One region of the Marinobacterium sp. MBR-109 genome, then DNA from elsewhere that is predicted to be linked to it. Evidence: predicted binding sites of a transcription regulator. Region 1 holds the regulator's gene; each other region holds the start of a gene.
The links. The regulator sigma-54, encoded in region 1, starts transcription at its own class of promoters, with help from an activator protein. The targets are predictions, from matches to a motif close to TGGCACNNNNNTTGCTNT.
Positions count from the first base shown of each region.

Region 2: a site for sigma-54 is predicted at 2,549-2,566, ahead of ABIE60_RS06110 (circularly permuted type 2 ATP-grasp protein). Genes of this name have one in related genera too.
Region 3: a site for sigma-54 is predicted at 2,502-2,519, ahead of flgF (flagellar basal-body rod protein FlgF). Genes of this name have one in related genera too.
Region 4: a site for sigma-54 is predicted at 1,982-1,999, ahead of fliE (flagellar hook-basal body complex protein FliE). Genes of this name have one in related genera too.

Region 1 is NZ_JBEPPZ010000007.1:120,989-124,884, forward strand. It holds gene ABIE60_RS10740 (HPr family phosphocarrier protein) at 1-54, opposite strand, end outside; gene rapZ (RNase adapter RapZ) at 47-931, opposite strand; gene ABIE60_RS10750 (PTS sugar transporter subunit IIA) at 933-1,394, opposite strand; gene hpf (ribosome hibernation promoting factor) at 1,416-1,706, opposite strand; gene ABIE60_RS10760 (RNA polymerase factor sigma-54) at 1,758-3,263, opposite strand; gene lptB (LPS export ABC transporter ATP-binding protein) at 3,315-3,896, opposite strand, start outside.
Region 2 is NZ_JBEPPZ010000003.1:248,518-252,413, forward strand. It holds gene ABIE60_RS06105 (alpha-E domain-containing protein) at 12-938, opposite strand; gene ABIE60_RS06110 (circularly permuted type 2 ATP-grasp protein) at 942-2,396, opposite strand; gene ABIE60_RS06115 (aldo/keto reductase) at 2,639-3,472, opposite strand; gene ABIE60_RS06120 (anthranilate synthase component II) at 3,486-3,896, opposite strand, start outside.
Region 3 is NZ_JBEPPZ010000014.1:83,733-87,628, forward strand. It holds gene ABIE60_RS15165 (flagellar hook capping FlgD N-terminal domain-containing protein) at 1-322, shown strand, start outside; gene ABIE60_RS15170 (flagellar hook-basal body complex protein) at 337-2,448, shown strand; gene flgF (flagellar basal-body rod protein FlgF) at 2,568-3,311, shown strand; gene flgG (flagellar basal-body rod protein FlgG) at 3,330-3,896, shown strand, end outside.
Region 4 is NZ_JBEPPZ010000012.1:16,352-20,247, reverse strand. It holds gene fliF (flagellar basal-body MS-ring/collar protein FliF) at 1-1,444, opposite strand, end outside; gene fliE (flagellar hook-basal body complex protein FliE) at 1,475-1,840, opposite strand; gene ABIE60_RS13795 (3'-5' exonuclease) at 2,037-2,666, opposite strand; gene ABIE60_RS13790 (DUF294 nucleotidyltransferase-like domain-containing protein) at 2,672-3,896, opposite strand, start outside.

The sequences.
Region 1 (3,896 bases):
TGCACGGGCGTGCAGGCCCAGCTTGTTGATAATGGTCAGTCGCGTTTCAATCATGGCTTGTTCCTGCGGCAGGCTGACTCAGTTCCCGGTGTAGCACCTGCACATTATCCATATGCTTGCGGAAATAACCAGCCAGTTGCTCGGCGATATAGACCGAGCGGTGTTGACCGCCGGTACAGCCGATGCCGATCGTGATGTAGCTGCGATTGTTGGCCTGAAACTGGGGCAGCCACTTGGTGATGAAGGCCTGCACGTCGTTGACCATCTCGGTGACTTCGGGTGACTGACGCAGAAACTCGATCACCTCGCTGTCGAGGCCGGTATGTCGGCGCAACTCAGGTACCCAGTAGGGGTTGGGCAGGGCCCGTACATCAAAGGTGAAATCAGCATCGAGCGGAACCCCGTGCTTGAAGCCAAAGGATTCAAACTGCAGTGACAGAACCTGTTCACTGCGCCCGGCAACACGCAGCTTGACCTCGTCTCGCAGTTCATAAAGCGACAGTCGCGTGGTGTCGATGCGAAGATCGGCAAGGTTGGCGATGGGTTCGAGCAGGTTGCGTTCAGTCCGGATCGCCTGCTGCAGGCTCTGATTCTGGTCGGTGAGCGGGTGACGCCGTCGTGTTGCGTTATAGCGTCGCAACAGGGTGGCTTCACCGGCATCCAGAAACAGTGTTTCGGTGCTCAGTGCAGACTGCTCGCGCAGAGTGCGCATCACGCTGGGGAACTGCTTCAGATTACTCAACAGGTTGCGGGCATCAATACTGACGGCAATTTGCCGGCTCGGGTTTTCCTCAGCCAGCATCAGCCGGATCAGCTCGGGCAGCAGCAGAGCCGGCAGGTTATCGATGCAGTAGAAACCGACATCTTCAAGTGCCTGCAAGGCGGTGCTTTTGCCCGAGCCGGAACGGCCGCTGATGACGACCAGTCGCATATCAGACGCCTTTGCAGAGAGTCTGGACGCGATCCAGCAGGCTTGAGGAATCTTCGCAGCTGCGCAGCGACTCGCGGGTGTTTGAATCGTTGAACAGCTCCGCCAGCCCCGCCAGTGTCTGCAGGTGTTCTTCAGCGCCATCTTCGGGTACCAGCAGGAAACAGATCAGATCGACAGGACGGTTGTCGATGGCATCGAAGTCAATCGGGCTGGACAGGGTCATCAGCAGTCCGATGGCCGTTGTAACGCCTGAAATTCTGCAATGAGGAATGGCAACGCCTTCACCGATACCGGTGCTGCCAAGGCGTTCACGGTTGATCAGGCCGCTGAAGATATCTTCAGCGGCCAGGCCGTCCAGCTGCTCGGCGATAGTCTGGCTGGCGAGCTCAAGGGCTCGCTTTTTGCTGACCACATCGACGTGGCAGAGTGTACGGGATGAGGTCAGCAGTTCTGATAGTTGCATGTCGTGACGTGCTGCTACCGGTTATTTATGGGATTTGAGTTTTTCTTTGTGCTTGATGATCTGGCGGTCAAGCTTATCCACCATGCCATCAATTGCAGCGTACATGTCTTCATGTTCATGGGCTGCAAACACTTCGCCGCCTGCCAGGTGGATATCGGCTTCGGCTTTCTGGCGCAGCTTCTCAACACTGAGTGTGACCTGTGCATTGGTGATGTTATCGAAGTGGCGTTCCAGTCGGTCGAACTTGGTACGTACATATTCGTTCAGGGCGTCAGTCAGTTCGACGTGATGACCAGTGATGTTGATCTGCATAGGTTTTCTCCTCGTCATAAAGCACGTTCTTCCGGCGTGCCTGTAGTCTCATTAAACCAGACGCTTGCGCTCATTAGAAGGCGGAATGTTCATCGCTTCACGATATTTTGCCACTGTGCGCCTGGCTACGTTGAATCCCTGCTCTTTCAGCAGGTCGGCTATCTTGTTGTCGCTGAGTGGTTTGGCGGTACTTTCCGCGCTGATCAGTTTCTTGATCAGGGCACGAATGGCGGTGGAGGAGGCGGCGCCTCCGTCCGAAGTACTGACGTGGCTGGAGAAAAAATACTTCAGCTCGAAGATGCCTCGGGGGGTGTGCATGTATTTCTGGGTGGTAACCCTTGAGATGGTCGATTCATGCATCTCTACGGCTTCAGCGATGTCATGCAGCACCATCGGTTTCATGCCCTCTTCGCCCTCTTCGAAAAAGTCGATCTGGCGGGCCACGATCTCGGTGGCGACCTTGAGCAGGGTTTCGTTGCGACTCAACAGGCTCTTGAGGAACCAGCGCGCTTCCTGCAGGTGGTTCTTCAGATAGGTGTTGTCGGCACTGTTGTCGGCTCGCCTGATAAGATCAGCATAGTCGGTATTGATGCGAAGTCTGGGCGAGGCGTCCGAATTCAGGCTGACACTCCACTGCCCCTGTACCTTGCGCACAACAACATCGGGAATCACATACTCCGACTGTTCGCTGCTGATACTGGTGCCCGGCTTGGGGTTGAGTGACTGGATCAGGCTGATGATCTGCTGCAGGGCCTCTTCCTTCAGGCGCATGCGCCGCATCAGTGTGCGGTAGTCGTGGCTGCCAAGCAGACCCAGATGGTCGCGCACCAGGCGCAGGGCCTCTTTCAGCATAGGGGTGTTTTCAGGCAGCTGGCGCAGCTGTACCTGCAGGCATTCGCTCAAGTCGCGTGCGCAGACACCGGGCGGGTCAAACTGCTGCACGCGGTGCAATACGGCTTCAATCTCTTCCGGCTCGGCATCGGCGAACAGTTGGGGTTCGCTCTGACGGAAGTGTTCCAGCACTTCATTCACGTCAGTGCGCAGGTAGCCATCCGGATCGACCGCATCGATCAGGGCCATGGCAACCATGCGATCGGGGTCACTCATGGGTGTCAGGTTGAGCTGCCACAGCAGATGGTCCTGCAGGCTGTCCTCGGCCGAATCGTTATCACCGGGCTCCCAGTCGTCGTCGCGGGCGGGGCCGGGCGTGCTCTGGTGCTGGAAGGTATCATCCCAGTTGCTGTCGGTGGCCAGTTCACTCGGAATTTCATCATTCCAGCGTTCTTCCAGTGCACTTTCGTCCCAGTTATCGTCGTCGGCAGTATCGCTCGAACGGCTATCATCGGAGGCATCGTGGCGGTCATCGCGGCTTTCTGCCCGTGCCTCCTCCACGTTGTCCTGCTCATCCTCGACTTCCAGCAGGGGATTGTTCTCCAGTGCTTCCTGGATCTCCTGCTGCAGGTCCAGCGTTGACAGCTGCAGCAGGCGTATTGCCTGTTGCAGCTGTGGTGTCATTGTCAGATGCTGGCCGATCTTGAGTTGTAACGATTGCTTCATATCAGAGCTGCCAGGTGGACGGAGTGGATGTGCATGGTTGACGGTTCTGGATCAAAGGGAAAACTGCTCGCCCAGGTAGGCGCGGCGGACCTGTTCGTTCGCCAGAATTTCGGCGGGTGTGCCCTGTGCGAGTATCCCTCCTTCACTTACGATATACGCTCGCTCGCAGATGTCGAGGGTCTCGCGCACGTTGTGATCCGTGATCAGGATGCCGATGCCTCGAGACTGCAGGTGGCGAATGGTCTGCTTGATGTCACTGACCGAGATCGGGTCGACGCCGGCAAAGGGCTCGTCCAGAAGAATAAAGTCAGGCTCGGTTGCCAGCGCGCGTGCGATCTCGACACGTCGGCGTTCACCGCCAGACAGGGCCATGCCCAGACTGTCGCGCAGGTGAGTGATGTGAAACTCTTCCAACAACTGCTCCAGCAGTGTTTTGCGATCCGAGATGCCGAGTTCCTTGCGGGTTTCCAGAATGGCCATCAGGTTGTCGTGCACGCTCAGTTTGCGAAATACCGAGGCCTCCTGGGGCAGATAGCCTATGCCGCGGCGTGCCCGCTCATGCATGGGCAGGCGGGTAACATCATCCTGATGCAGGCGGATCTGCCCCTTGTCGGCGTGGATAAGTCCAACAAT
Region 2 (3,896 bases), on a different contig from region 1:
CTCGTGGCAATTCATGCGGGAAACCAGGTCTGGGAGATTCGGTTACTGAGCTGGCTGAGCTGGATTTGAAGATCATTAAGGTATTCGCGGAAATCGCGTCCCAAATCTGTTTCATGTTCAATGGGGTGACGTTTGGGTTCGATTTCCTTGATCTGTTCGACGACCTGCTCACCGTGCGGCAGTTTACCTGACGAAATTTTCAGCTGTGTCAGGCAGGATGCGACGCTGCGGGGGAAGTGCGGATCCTCCAGCAGGTAACAGGCCACATCGGGGCCGGTGACCGACATGCGTACGCTGCGGCGATAGTTCATGTAGGCACTGGCGGAACGCAGTACATTGCCCCACACCACCTGGCGCAGGTTGACGCTGGAATCGCCGTTGGCTGCCATCAGGGCAGCGGCACCGGCATCCAGAATGCGCGTAGTCATGTCAGCCCGCTCCAGATCACGCCCCAGCTTGACGAACTGCCAGGGAGCATCATGACTCATGGTGCCGGCGAGCATGCCGAACAGCATCTGGCAGCGGCTTACAATCTGATCGAGAAATTCGTAACGTTTGCTGCGGTTGATGCCCAGGCGGATGTTGTTCTGGGCATACAGATAGAGTTCGTTGATCTGTTCCCAGCTTTCTACCGGCAGCACGTCGCGGCTGGTGCGGATGTTCTCGCGCAGCATACGCAGCGCGGACAGCATGGAGCCCGGGTTGGTGTCGTCGGCCAGGATGAACTTGACCACATTGTGTTCGTCACGAATGCGATAGCGTTCACTGAACAGATCGCTGGCGCTGTTGAGTTCTACCAGTGAGTACCAGCTGATATTGACCTCACGCGGCAGGTCGAACAGCAGCTTGTCGTACACACTGACCAGACGAGCCGTGTTTTCAACACGTTCCAGATAACGGGCGGCCCAGTAAAGACGTTCGGCAACTTTTGACAGCATGGCTTATTCCTCCCCACCATCGACAATCCAGGTGTCCTTGCTTCCTCCACCCTGGGAGGAGTTCACTACCAGTGAGCCCTTTTTCATTGCGACACGGGTCAGGCCGCCGGTGGTGACATAGGTGTCGCGCCCTTGCAGGATGAAGGGGCGCAGATCGAGGTGGCGCGGCTCCAGGTTACCGTTTTCAACCAGTGTTGGTGCAGTTGACAGTGCCAGCGTTGGCTGAGCGATATAGTTGCGCGGGTTGTCTTGAATCAGCCTGGCGAACTGTGCCTGCTCTTTTTTGGTGGAGTGTGGGCCGACCAGCATACCGTAGCCGCCGGACTCGTTGGCCGGCTTGACCACCAGCTTGTCCAGATTGGCGAGCACATACTCGCGCTGTTCCGGGTCATCGCAGAGAAAGGTTTCGACATTCTTGAGAATCGGCTCTTCGTTCAGGTAGTAACGGATGATTTCGGGCACGTAGGCATACACCACCTTGTCATCAGCCACACCGGCGCCTGGTGCATTGGCCAGTGCGACCTTGCCTTTCTGCCAGGCGCGCATCAGGCCGGGTACGCCCAGTACCGAATCCTTTACGAACACATCCGGGTCCAGGAACAGATCGTCGATGCGTCGGTAGATGACATCCACTCGCTCCGGGCCACTGATGGTTTTCATGTAGACACAGTCATCATCGTCCACCATGAGATCGGAGCCTTCCACCAGCTCGACCCCCATCTGCTGGGCCAGAAAGGCGTGCTCGAAGTAGGCCGAGTTGAATATGCCGGGCGTCAGTACCACGATGACAGGCTTGCGGATATCGCGCGGGGACAGGGATGCAAGCATGTCGAACAGGCTCGCGCAGTAACCGTCAACGGGCAGGATATCGTCCTTCTCGAACAGCTCGGGCAAGACGCGCTTGGTGATGGCACGGTTTTCCAGCATGTAGGAGACACCGGACGGAACGCGCAGGTTGTCTTCCAGCACATAGAACTCGCCGTCACCGTCACGCACCAGATCGGTACCGCAGATATGCGCCCACACCCCAAGCGGGGGTGTTACCCCGATACATTCGGGGCGGAAGTTTTTTGATTCAGTGATGATCTCGGCCGGGATGATACCGTCCTTGAGCACCTGCTGCTCATGGTACAGATCGTGGATAAACAGGTTCAGTGCTTTAAGGCGCTGCTCCAGCCCGGCAGCGGTGGTACGCCACTGCTTCGCCGAGATGGTGCGCGGCACGATATCGAAAGGCCAGGCACGGTCGATATTCCCTTCCTCGGTGTAAACCGTAAAGCTGACCCCCATCTCCTGAATGGTGGCTTCAGCCATCTGACGCCGGGATTCGATCTCTCCAGGAGGAAGAGACTCAAGATAGTGGATCAGCTGCCGTGCAGGGGTTCGAATACTGCCGTCGCGGCATACCAGTTCATCAAAAAACCCATTCGGGTCATACGATTTCCAATCCATCGTCATAGCCTGACCTGCCTATCATGCGGTAGCGGCGCACTTTGATGGTGCCGGCGTGCGCGCGGTATGTGCACCTTTGGTGCTCTATCGGCATGGAGCGTCAGCGATGCCCTGTAAAAGTGCAGCTGTCGATCTGTTAGCCGTTGCCTCTTGGGCATGCAGCAATTAACAGGCCAAAAGCGAAAGGCTGATACGAAGGTCGTGAGAAGAGGTACCGCCTCCTGGGCCGGAGGCGGTGTGAGCGGGGGTTAGTGACCGAACTGATCCGCATCCAGCATATCCGGGTCGTCCCGGCCAAGCTGATCCAGAGCGGCGATCTCTTCGGTATTGAGGCTGAAATCGAACACGTTCAGGTTTTCCGCCATACGCTGCGGATTGGCTGACTTGGGAGCAGTGGCAAAGCCTTGCTGTACCGCCCAGCGCAACACGATCTGAGCCGGGGTGCGCTGGTGCCGCTCGGCAATGGCTTTAATCACAGGGTCGGCCAGCATGGCGTTGCCACAGCCCAGCGGGCGCCAGCATTCGGTCACGATACCCTGGTTGTTGTGCAGCGCGATCAGGTCATCACGACGGTGATAGGGATCAAGCTGAATCTGGTTCAGGTGTGGGGTCAGACCCAGATCAAGCAGTCGCTGCAGGTGAGCCGGCTTGAAGTTGGAGGTGCCGATGGCACGTACCAGTCCCCGGTCCAGCAGATTTATCAGTCCCAGATAGGCTTCCACGAAACGGTCCTGCTCCGGGTTGGGCCAGTGGATCAGCAGCAGGTCGATATAGTCCAGTTCCAGCCGCTTCAGACTCGCTTCGCAGGCGGCTTTGGCGCCGTCAAAACCGTGCCACTCGCGGTTGAATTTGGTGGTTACGAATACCTGATCACGCGGCACAGAGGCGTTGCGAATGCCCAGACCAACGCCGCACTCATTCTGGTAGTTCTCGGCAGTATCGATCAGGCGGTAGCCCAGCTCCAGTGCAGTGGTGACGGCACTGGCAGCTTCGGCATCATTCATTGGCCAGGTGCCGAGGCCCAGTTGGGGCATCTCGACACCGTTGGCCAGTGTCAGGGTCGGGGCAGGCTGTACGCTCATCGTTTATTTTCTCTCAGGCCTGAAACAGGAAGTTGGCGATCAGCTCCTTGCCGCCTTCGGTGGCGAAGGATTCCGGGTGGAACTGAATGCCGTGGATCGGGTGCTGTTTGTGCTTCACGCCCATGATCTCGAAGTCGCCGCCCTGATGGATGCGAGCATGATCGGTAAAGCTGTCGACAGGCAGGTTGCCGACCACGGCGGTTACGTCCAGACACTCCGGCAGGCTTTCCGGCTCCGCCATCAGCGAGTGATAGCGCATGATCTCAAGCATGTCCGGCGTGTTGGCGAACACGCCTTCCGCGGTGTGGCTGATCGGGCTGATCTTGCCGTGCATCGGCAGCGGCGCCTTGATCACCTTGCCGCCGAACACATGCACGATGCCCTGCATGCCGAGGCACACGCCCAGCAACGGAATCTGCGGCCC
Region 3 (3,896 bases), on a different contig from region 1:
GCTCGTGAGCACAGATGTCAGCTCCAGCGATGTCCGCATCTCAATCTATGATGGCAGCGGCAACCTGGTTGATCGCGTCAGTATGGGCGCGCAGCCACCGGGCGATCATAACTTCGTTTGGCAGGCAGGCGAAAATGTGCCGGCAGGCAATTATCGCATAGTGGCTGAGGCAGCCTCTGGTGCAGAAGGTAAATACGAAGAAGTGGGCACGTATATGGGGTTCAATATCAACAGCGTCACTCTGGGACAGAACGGGATCGGTATGAAGGTTAACACCGCGATCGGTTCTATCGATATGAGTGAAGTGAAACAGCTCGGTTAAGTGAGGTAACGAAGATGGCAGGTTTCAATACAGCTGTAACAGGACTCAAGTCGGCATCTACCTTGCTGGACGTGGCCGGTAACAACATCGCCAACGCCAGTACAGTTGGCTTCAAGTCCTCGCGTACCGAGTTTGGTGACATTTATGCAACAGCGGTAGTGGGTGCGGGCTCGTCCAATACCCCGGGCTCTGGTGTTACAGTGACGGATATCTCCCAGGATTTCAGCGGTGGTACCATTGAGTTCACCAACAGCAACCTGGACCTGGCGATTAATGGCTCCGGCTTCTTCATGCTGGACGATGGGCAGGGGAATATCACCTACACCCGTGCCGGTGCGTTTGAGTTGGATAAGCAGGGCAACATTGTCAGCAAGAATGGCAAGTACCTGCAGGGTTATGGTTTGGACGCGCAGGGCAATCAGTTGCCGATACAGAACCTGTCAGTGACTGAAAAAGAAAGTCCGCCCAAAGCAACTGAGCGGGTCGAGCTCTCTTTCAATATTAACGCTAACTCCAATGCTGAAGATCTGAATATCCCGTTTTCCAAGACGGATCCTACTTCCTACACCTATTCGACGACTGTAGGCACGTTTGATAGCTTGGGTAACGAGCAGAGCGTACGGTTTTATTTTGCCGAACAGCGCCCGGTGCGTGAAGAGCACAATTATGCCGCCACCGCCTGGGATCCGGCAGCAAACGCCGGTGCCGGTGGTCTTGATTTTACGAGTGCAGCCCTCTCTGGCTTTAACCTTAATGTGGCCAGCAGCTTGGGCGCGGGCGCTGAAGATCCCAACACGCTTTATTTTGATGATGCGGGTACCGCACCGTATGCGCTGACAGCTGAATCCATAGAGAAACTGTCGGGTGTGCCGTCAAACGTAGATGGTGACCCCCGCATTGATGCAAATACAGTGAGACTTGGTGCAACGGGTGATCTGTCTTTCGAGGTAAAGGCGGAATATGTGGCGTATGGCGATTTTGTTGTTACCAAAGCGGATGGCACTGAGGCGGTTGGGAGTATTACCGAGCGCAGTGCCAGTGAGGTTCAGGCTCTGACTTTGGACTCCGCTGGCGTTTTTGATGCTGCGGGTGCGCTGACGCAGGATGTCACAGTCACGATTGCCGGAGTTGAAATTACCGTTAAACGACCGACTGCTGCCGGGGAAATTAAGACTCTGGACCAGGTAGGTCAGGAAATAGCCAGTAAAGAACAGCAGATTCTGGATAAAAACCCTGATATTGAATCAGTTCAATATGATGATGGAACAGATCAGCTCAGGATTACATGGAAGCCTGAAGCTGGTGATGTTGGTCGCCTGGGGGTATCCGGTGCTGATGCAAATAATCTGTTCACGACCACCGTTTTGAGTGGCCAAACGGTTCCTGACGTTTCAGTACTTGAAGTGGGTGACAACAGCTTCATCGGTGCCTATCGCTCGTATGCCTTCTTGAATGACAGGGATCAGCTGAATCTTGGAAAGGAACTTGATCCTGGTGAGACCAGTCCGGATAACCAGCCTACGGAAGTAGGTCCGGTCATGATTAACTTCAATTCGATCACGGGTGTGCTTGAAAAGGTTAATGGTCAGGAAGTTGCCTCGACTGGTCGTGCACCCACGCTTACCATTCTGGGAGCTGATCCTGCTAACCCGCTGGATCAAATTCTGGACTCTGATGTAGACCAGTTGGCGGGCCTGCAGTTGGATATCTCAGGCTCCAGTCAGTTTGCTTCTGAGTCGATCGTTAAGCGTCAGCAGCAGGATGGCTATACCAAAGGTGACCTGATCGGGGTTAGTTTTGCCGAGACCGGTGAAATGGTCGCTAGCTACAGTAACGGTCAGCGTGCCAACCTTGGACTGGTCTCTGTTGCGACTTTTGAAAACCAGGACGGTCTGCAGCCCAGTGGTAACACAGAGTGGATAGCGACCCTCTCTTCAGGTAATGCCATTGTTAACCCGCCAGGCACTGGCCTGAATGGCACTCTGCGTTCGGCTGCATTGGAGCAGTCCAACGTGGACTTGTCAGAAGAGCTGGTGAAGCTGATCGAAGGTCAGCGTAACTTCCAGGCCAACTCCAAGACACTGGAAACGCTGAATACGGTGACTCAGGCGATTCTGCAGATCTGACCAGCTGCATCACGTATCCTCAAGCCGGGCTATCTGCCCGGCTTTCTCGTTTATGGCACATAGTTTGCTTAATACAAGGTAAAGCCAGTTTGAACGGCAAGGTTTTACCGGAGTAAACGATGGATAAAGTGCTGTATGTCGCCATGACCGGCGCGCGTGAGAACATGTACGCGCAGCAGGCGCACGCCAACAACCTGGCCAATGCCACCACCACCGGCTTCAAGAGTGATTTCGAGCAAGCCCGCGCCATGCGGGTGCTGGGAGAAGGCTTCGAGTCTCGTGTTTACTCAATGAGTGAGCGCCCCGGTACCGATATGGACAGCGGAACCTTGATGCAAACGGGTCGCGATCTTGATGTGGCTGTGGAAGGTGATGGCTGGATCGCGATTCAGGGGCCAGACGGCAACGAAGTGTACACCCGTAACGGCTCCCTGCAGATCAATGCCGCCAACCAATTGGTGACGGGCAGTGGTTTGCCGGTGATCGGTGCCGGTGGAATCCCCATCGTCATTCCGCCGGCTGAAAGCATTACGATCGGCAATGATGGCACCATTACTATCCGTCCGCTGGGTGAAAACGCGGTCGAAATTGCACTGGTCGATCAGATAAAGCTGGTACAGCCGGAAAATGATCAACTGTTCAAGGGGCGTGATGGCTTCATGCACACCGATAACGATGTGCCATTGCCCCAGGCGCTAAACGCCCAGCTTCGTGCGGGCTATCTCGAAGCCAGTAATGTAAATGCTATCTCAGAACTGACGGCTATGATCGGCCTGCAGCGCCAGTTCGAGATGCAGGTCAAAATGATGAAGACAGCAGAAGAGATGTCCACCTCTGCGTCTGAAATTCTTTCATTGAGCTGATATTAAGGAGTCTGCCCCATGCACGGTGCTTTGCATGTCGCTAAAACCGGTCTGAGTGCACAGGATACTCAGCTCAAGGTGATTTCCAACAACCTGGCCAACGTCAGTACCGTTGGCTTCAAGAAAGATCGGCTGGAATTTGAGGATCTGCTGTATCAAATCCGCCGCCAGCCCGGTGCGGCCACCGGTGAAGATTCAATGTTGCCTTCTGGTCTGCAGCTGGGCAGTGGTGTGCGTACCGTCAGCACCCAGAAGCTGTTTCACACCGGCGATATGCAGATCACGGATCAGACTTTTGATGTGGCAATCAATGGCCGCGGGTTTTTGCAGGTCGCCATGCCCAATGGCGATATTGGCTATACTCGCAACGGAGAACTTCACCTCGATGGTGAAAACCGGCTGGTTACGTCTGAAGGCTATCTAATTGAGCCCGCCATTACCTTGCCAGAGCAGGTGACCAATTTCTCGGTGGGGAATGATGGCACCGTGAATGTGACCGTGGCGGGTGATCCTAATCCCGTGGAACTCGGTCAGCTGGAACTGGCTGACTTTGTGAACCCTCAGGGCTTGCAAGCAATCGGTCAA
Region 4 (3,896 bases), on a different contig from region 1:
CCTTACCGGCATCCGCCAGACTGCGCAGAATCGGGCGCAATACACCCATAATCAGCAACAGTACAAACAGCCCCGCCATCAGCTGTTTCATCAGATCCCAGAACCAGTCCTCCTGCCAGAAGGAAGACTCTTCCACTTCAAACTGCTCAGGGGGCACGAAGGGTGAGTTGACCACGGTGACGCTGTCGCCGCGCAGGGCCGAGAAGCCCACAGCGTTACGTACCAGCACCTGCAGCCGCTCAAGCTCGCTTTCGGTCCAGGGCGTGCGTACGGCCTCACCGGATTCAGGGTTGATGGTCTGAAGATCATCCACAACCACCGCAACACTCAGGCGCTTCACCACACCGGTCTGATGCCGGGTATAGCTCAGGGTACGGTCAAGCTCATAGTTGCGCACGGCCTGCTCACGACTGGAGCCTGAACGTGCAGCGCCACCCCGCGCGGCAACATCACCTGTCATCTCTTCAGGAACCGAGTTGGGTCCGGGCGGCTGATTGGACAAGGCACCCGGGACCCCTTGGGCAAGGTCACCGCTTGCGCGGTTTTCTTCCAGTGTCTGCTCACTGCGCAGCGCCGGCAGATCCGGGTTGTACATTTCATCGGCCTGCTCGACCTCGGTAAAGTCAATATCGGTCGATACCTCGGCCCGGAAGTTGCCCAGCCCAACCACCGGCTGCAGGATGCTGTTGACACGGTTGAGCAGGGTTTCTTCAATGCTGCGGGTATACTCAAGCTGCTTGGCCGCCAGCACCACATCCTTGTCCTGACTGCGGGTATTGAGCAGGCGCCCTTTCTGGTCTACGACTGTGACATCATCCACCGCCAGCTCAGGAATACTGGACGCCACCAGATTGGCGATGGCCGCCACCTGATCCCGCTCCAGAGTGCGCCCGGAAAACATTTCAATGAACACGGAAGCACGCGGCTTGCGCTGATCGCGGACAAACACGGATTCTTTCGGCAGAGCAAGGTGAACTCGGGCAGAACGTACCGCAAGCAGGCTGCTGATGGTGCGCGCCAGCTCGCCTTCAAGGCCGCGACGGAAGCGAGCATTTTCCATGAACTGACTGGTCCCCAGCCCCTGTTCCTGCTCCAGCAGCTCGAAGCCAACCGTCTTGTCAGCGGTAAAGCCTTCGGCGGCCAGCTTCAGCCTCGCCTGATGCACATGCTCCTGCGGCACCAGAATTGCGCGACCATCGGCATCAAACTTGTACGGCATGTTATACAGCCGCAGTTGTTCGATCACCTCATTGGCATCGGAAAAGTTGAGATTGGAAAACAGCACACGATAATCCGGCTTCTGTGACCAGAGCACAACGGCAAAGCCAATGGCGATGCTGGCAGCCAGCCCCACCATCAGGCCCAGCTGACGCAGGATGCCCAGGCTGTTAAAGCCGGTCATCAAACTGCCCTTGCTGTTAAATTGTGCCGGTGTGTTATCCATTCAGCCCTGACCGTGTAAAACCTGAAAACATTAAATCGGCATCTTCATGACATCTTCATACGCCGTTACCAGACGGTTACGCACCTGGGTCATGGCCTGAAACGAAACCGATGCCTTTTGCGCCTGAATCATGACCTGCGGCAGATCCACACTGGGATCACCCCGTTCATAAGCGTCACGCAGTCGTGATGCATCCGACTGGTGTTCATTGACCTTATCCACAGCCCCTTTGAGCAGCGTCGCAAAACTGTTGCTTTCGGTCTTGCTGATCCCCGGCGCACCAATACCTTCGGCTCTGAGGTCCTGCATCTCGACCGGACGCGGCCCTTGCTGTACCTCTGACTTGATCGCGCGCATCTGTGACAGAAGGCTGTTGATATCAGCACGTTCAATCATGCAGAGCTTCCTCCCGGACGGCAATATTTTGACATTATAGAGACTAACCCTCCCGCTTCAAGCCGCAATCATGTCGGAGTTGACAATATCCTGACGCCAATTGGGCCTGACAAGGGTCAAGCTGTTACTGCTCAACGCTATAATGCAAAAAGCGGGCCATATAGCCCGCCAGGAAGATTGACGCTGGTATAACCGCCTAGTATCGGCCGTCAGGCGACTCACCGTAGCGCAGGCGCACATACATCAGCGCTACCGTGATGGCGTCCCCCAGCGCCGTGTGCCGCTCAATGATGGGGATATCCAGCTTGCCGGCTATGGTGTCAAAGCGCAGGTCGATATTACCACCCACGTGCTTCCACTTGATGATGTCGTGATAGACATGGGAAAGTTCGATAGCCTTGTTGGGCAGGCCGAAACCGTACTTGGGGCGAATGAACTTGTCCAGCATGCGAATATCAAAATTGACGTAGTAACCGAGAATGGGGCGGTTACCGACAAACTCCAGCACCTTTTCCAGCGCTTCGTCCAGCTCTATGCCATCAGCCAGATCGCTGGCTCTGATCTTGTGGATCTTGATTGAATCGCCACTGAGACTGGCCGGCGGCTTCAGTTTCAGGTCGAGCCGCTCACTGGTAATGACCTTGCGCCCCTTGATGCGTACAGCCCCGATGGACAGTATTTCAGCCTTTTTCACATCAAGACTGGTGGTTTCACAGTCCAGTGACACAACCTCATCACCCTTGCAAGCCTCGAACAGATGCGCCCAGGGCCCCTCCCGGTGCTCACGCTTCTCTTTCAAACGCCGTATTGAGCGCGGAATGATCATCTATATCAGCCTCCCAGGTGGTAACGCATTGTCAGGTGCTTTTTAAACCCCTTCACCACATGCAATGCGTCACGCAGCAGTTCCCGCTCGAGCTTGTTCAGCTGTTGCAGGTCGATCATGTTCGGGGTTGGGTCAGTGCCGTCCGGGCTTTCTTCAGCACGATGAATCTGCTGCCGCAGGCGCAGCTGAATAAACAATGCCAATGCTTCAGACAGGTCACGGCCATGCTGCTCCTGCATCTGCCCACTCTCCATCAGCGCCTCAATACGCTGGAAGGTATTGGTCTTGAGGATCCGCTGCTCCAACGCGATGGTGCGGATACCGTGCACAATGGGGAAGATCCCGCCCTTCTTGATATCCAGCTGCCCCTTGTCCTTGAGGTTGCCAAAGAAGGTCAGTGGTGTATCAAACTCGATCGCAGCACGGGCAAAATGCGAGAAGAATACGTCATTGTTTCGCAGATGGCGCAGGAACCAGTTGCGAGCCACCTTGAACAGCGCCTCGTTACCCGCCACCGGTTTGGCATCAACCGCAATGGCCAGGCTCATCTGCGCGCTGCCTTCACAGGTATCGGCCCAGTCACTGAGCCGCTGGGTCCAGTCGCCCACCGAGTTGACCCATTCGGGATTGGACACCATGATGTTGCCCGGGCAAGGCGGGAAACCGAATGAAATCAGTGTTTCGCTGAATTGCTGCATGCATTGCTGCATTTCAGGCCAGGCCAGATTGTCACGAAAAATAAGAGCGTTGTCCTGATCGGTTTTCATGATCTGCTCGGCACGCCCTTCCGATCCCATCACAATCAGACAGACATGGGGCTGCATGTCCACAGGCACGATCAAATCAAACAGCTTGGCAATAATGCGCCCGTTCATGGCCGCCAGCAGATCCATGGTAAAACGAATCTTGACCCCGGTAGAGATCAGCGCCTTGATCAACTCATTCAGGCCCTGCGCAGCTTCACGCAGCTGATCAATACTGGCCGCACGTTCAATACGCAGCCCAATCACATGAGAGTGGCTGGAGAAGTAACTGAGCACATCGGTCAGCTCGACGATACCCACCATCTCCTGACCGTCCATCACCACCACACGCTCAATCTGTTGCTGGGTCATCATCACCAGGGCATTGAACAGATAATCTTCATGGTCGATGGCGATCAGACGGTAACTGGCGATCTCGGACACATCCGTTTCCAGCGGCAACTGCTTCAGCACCACTGCATCCAGC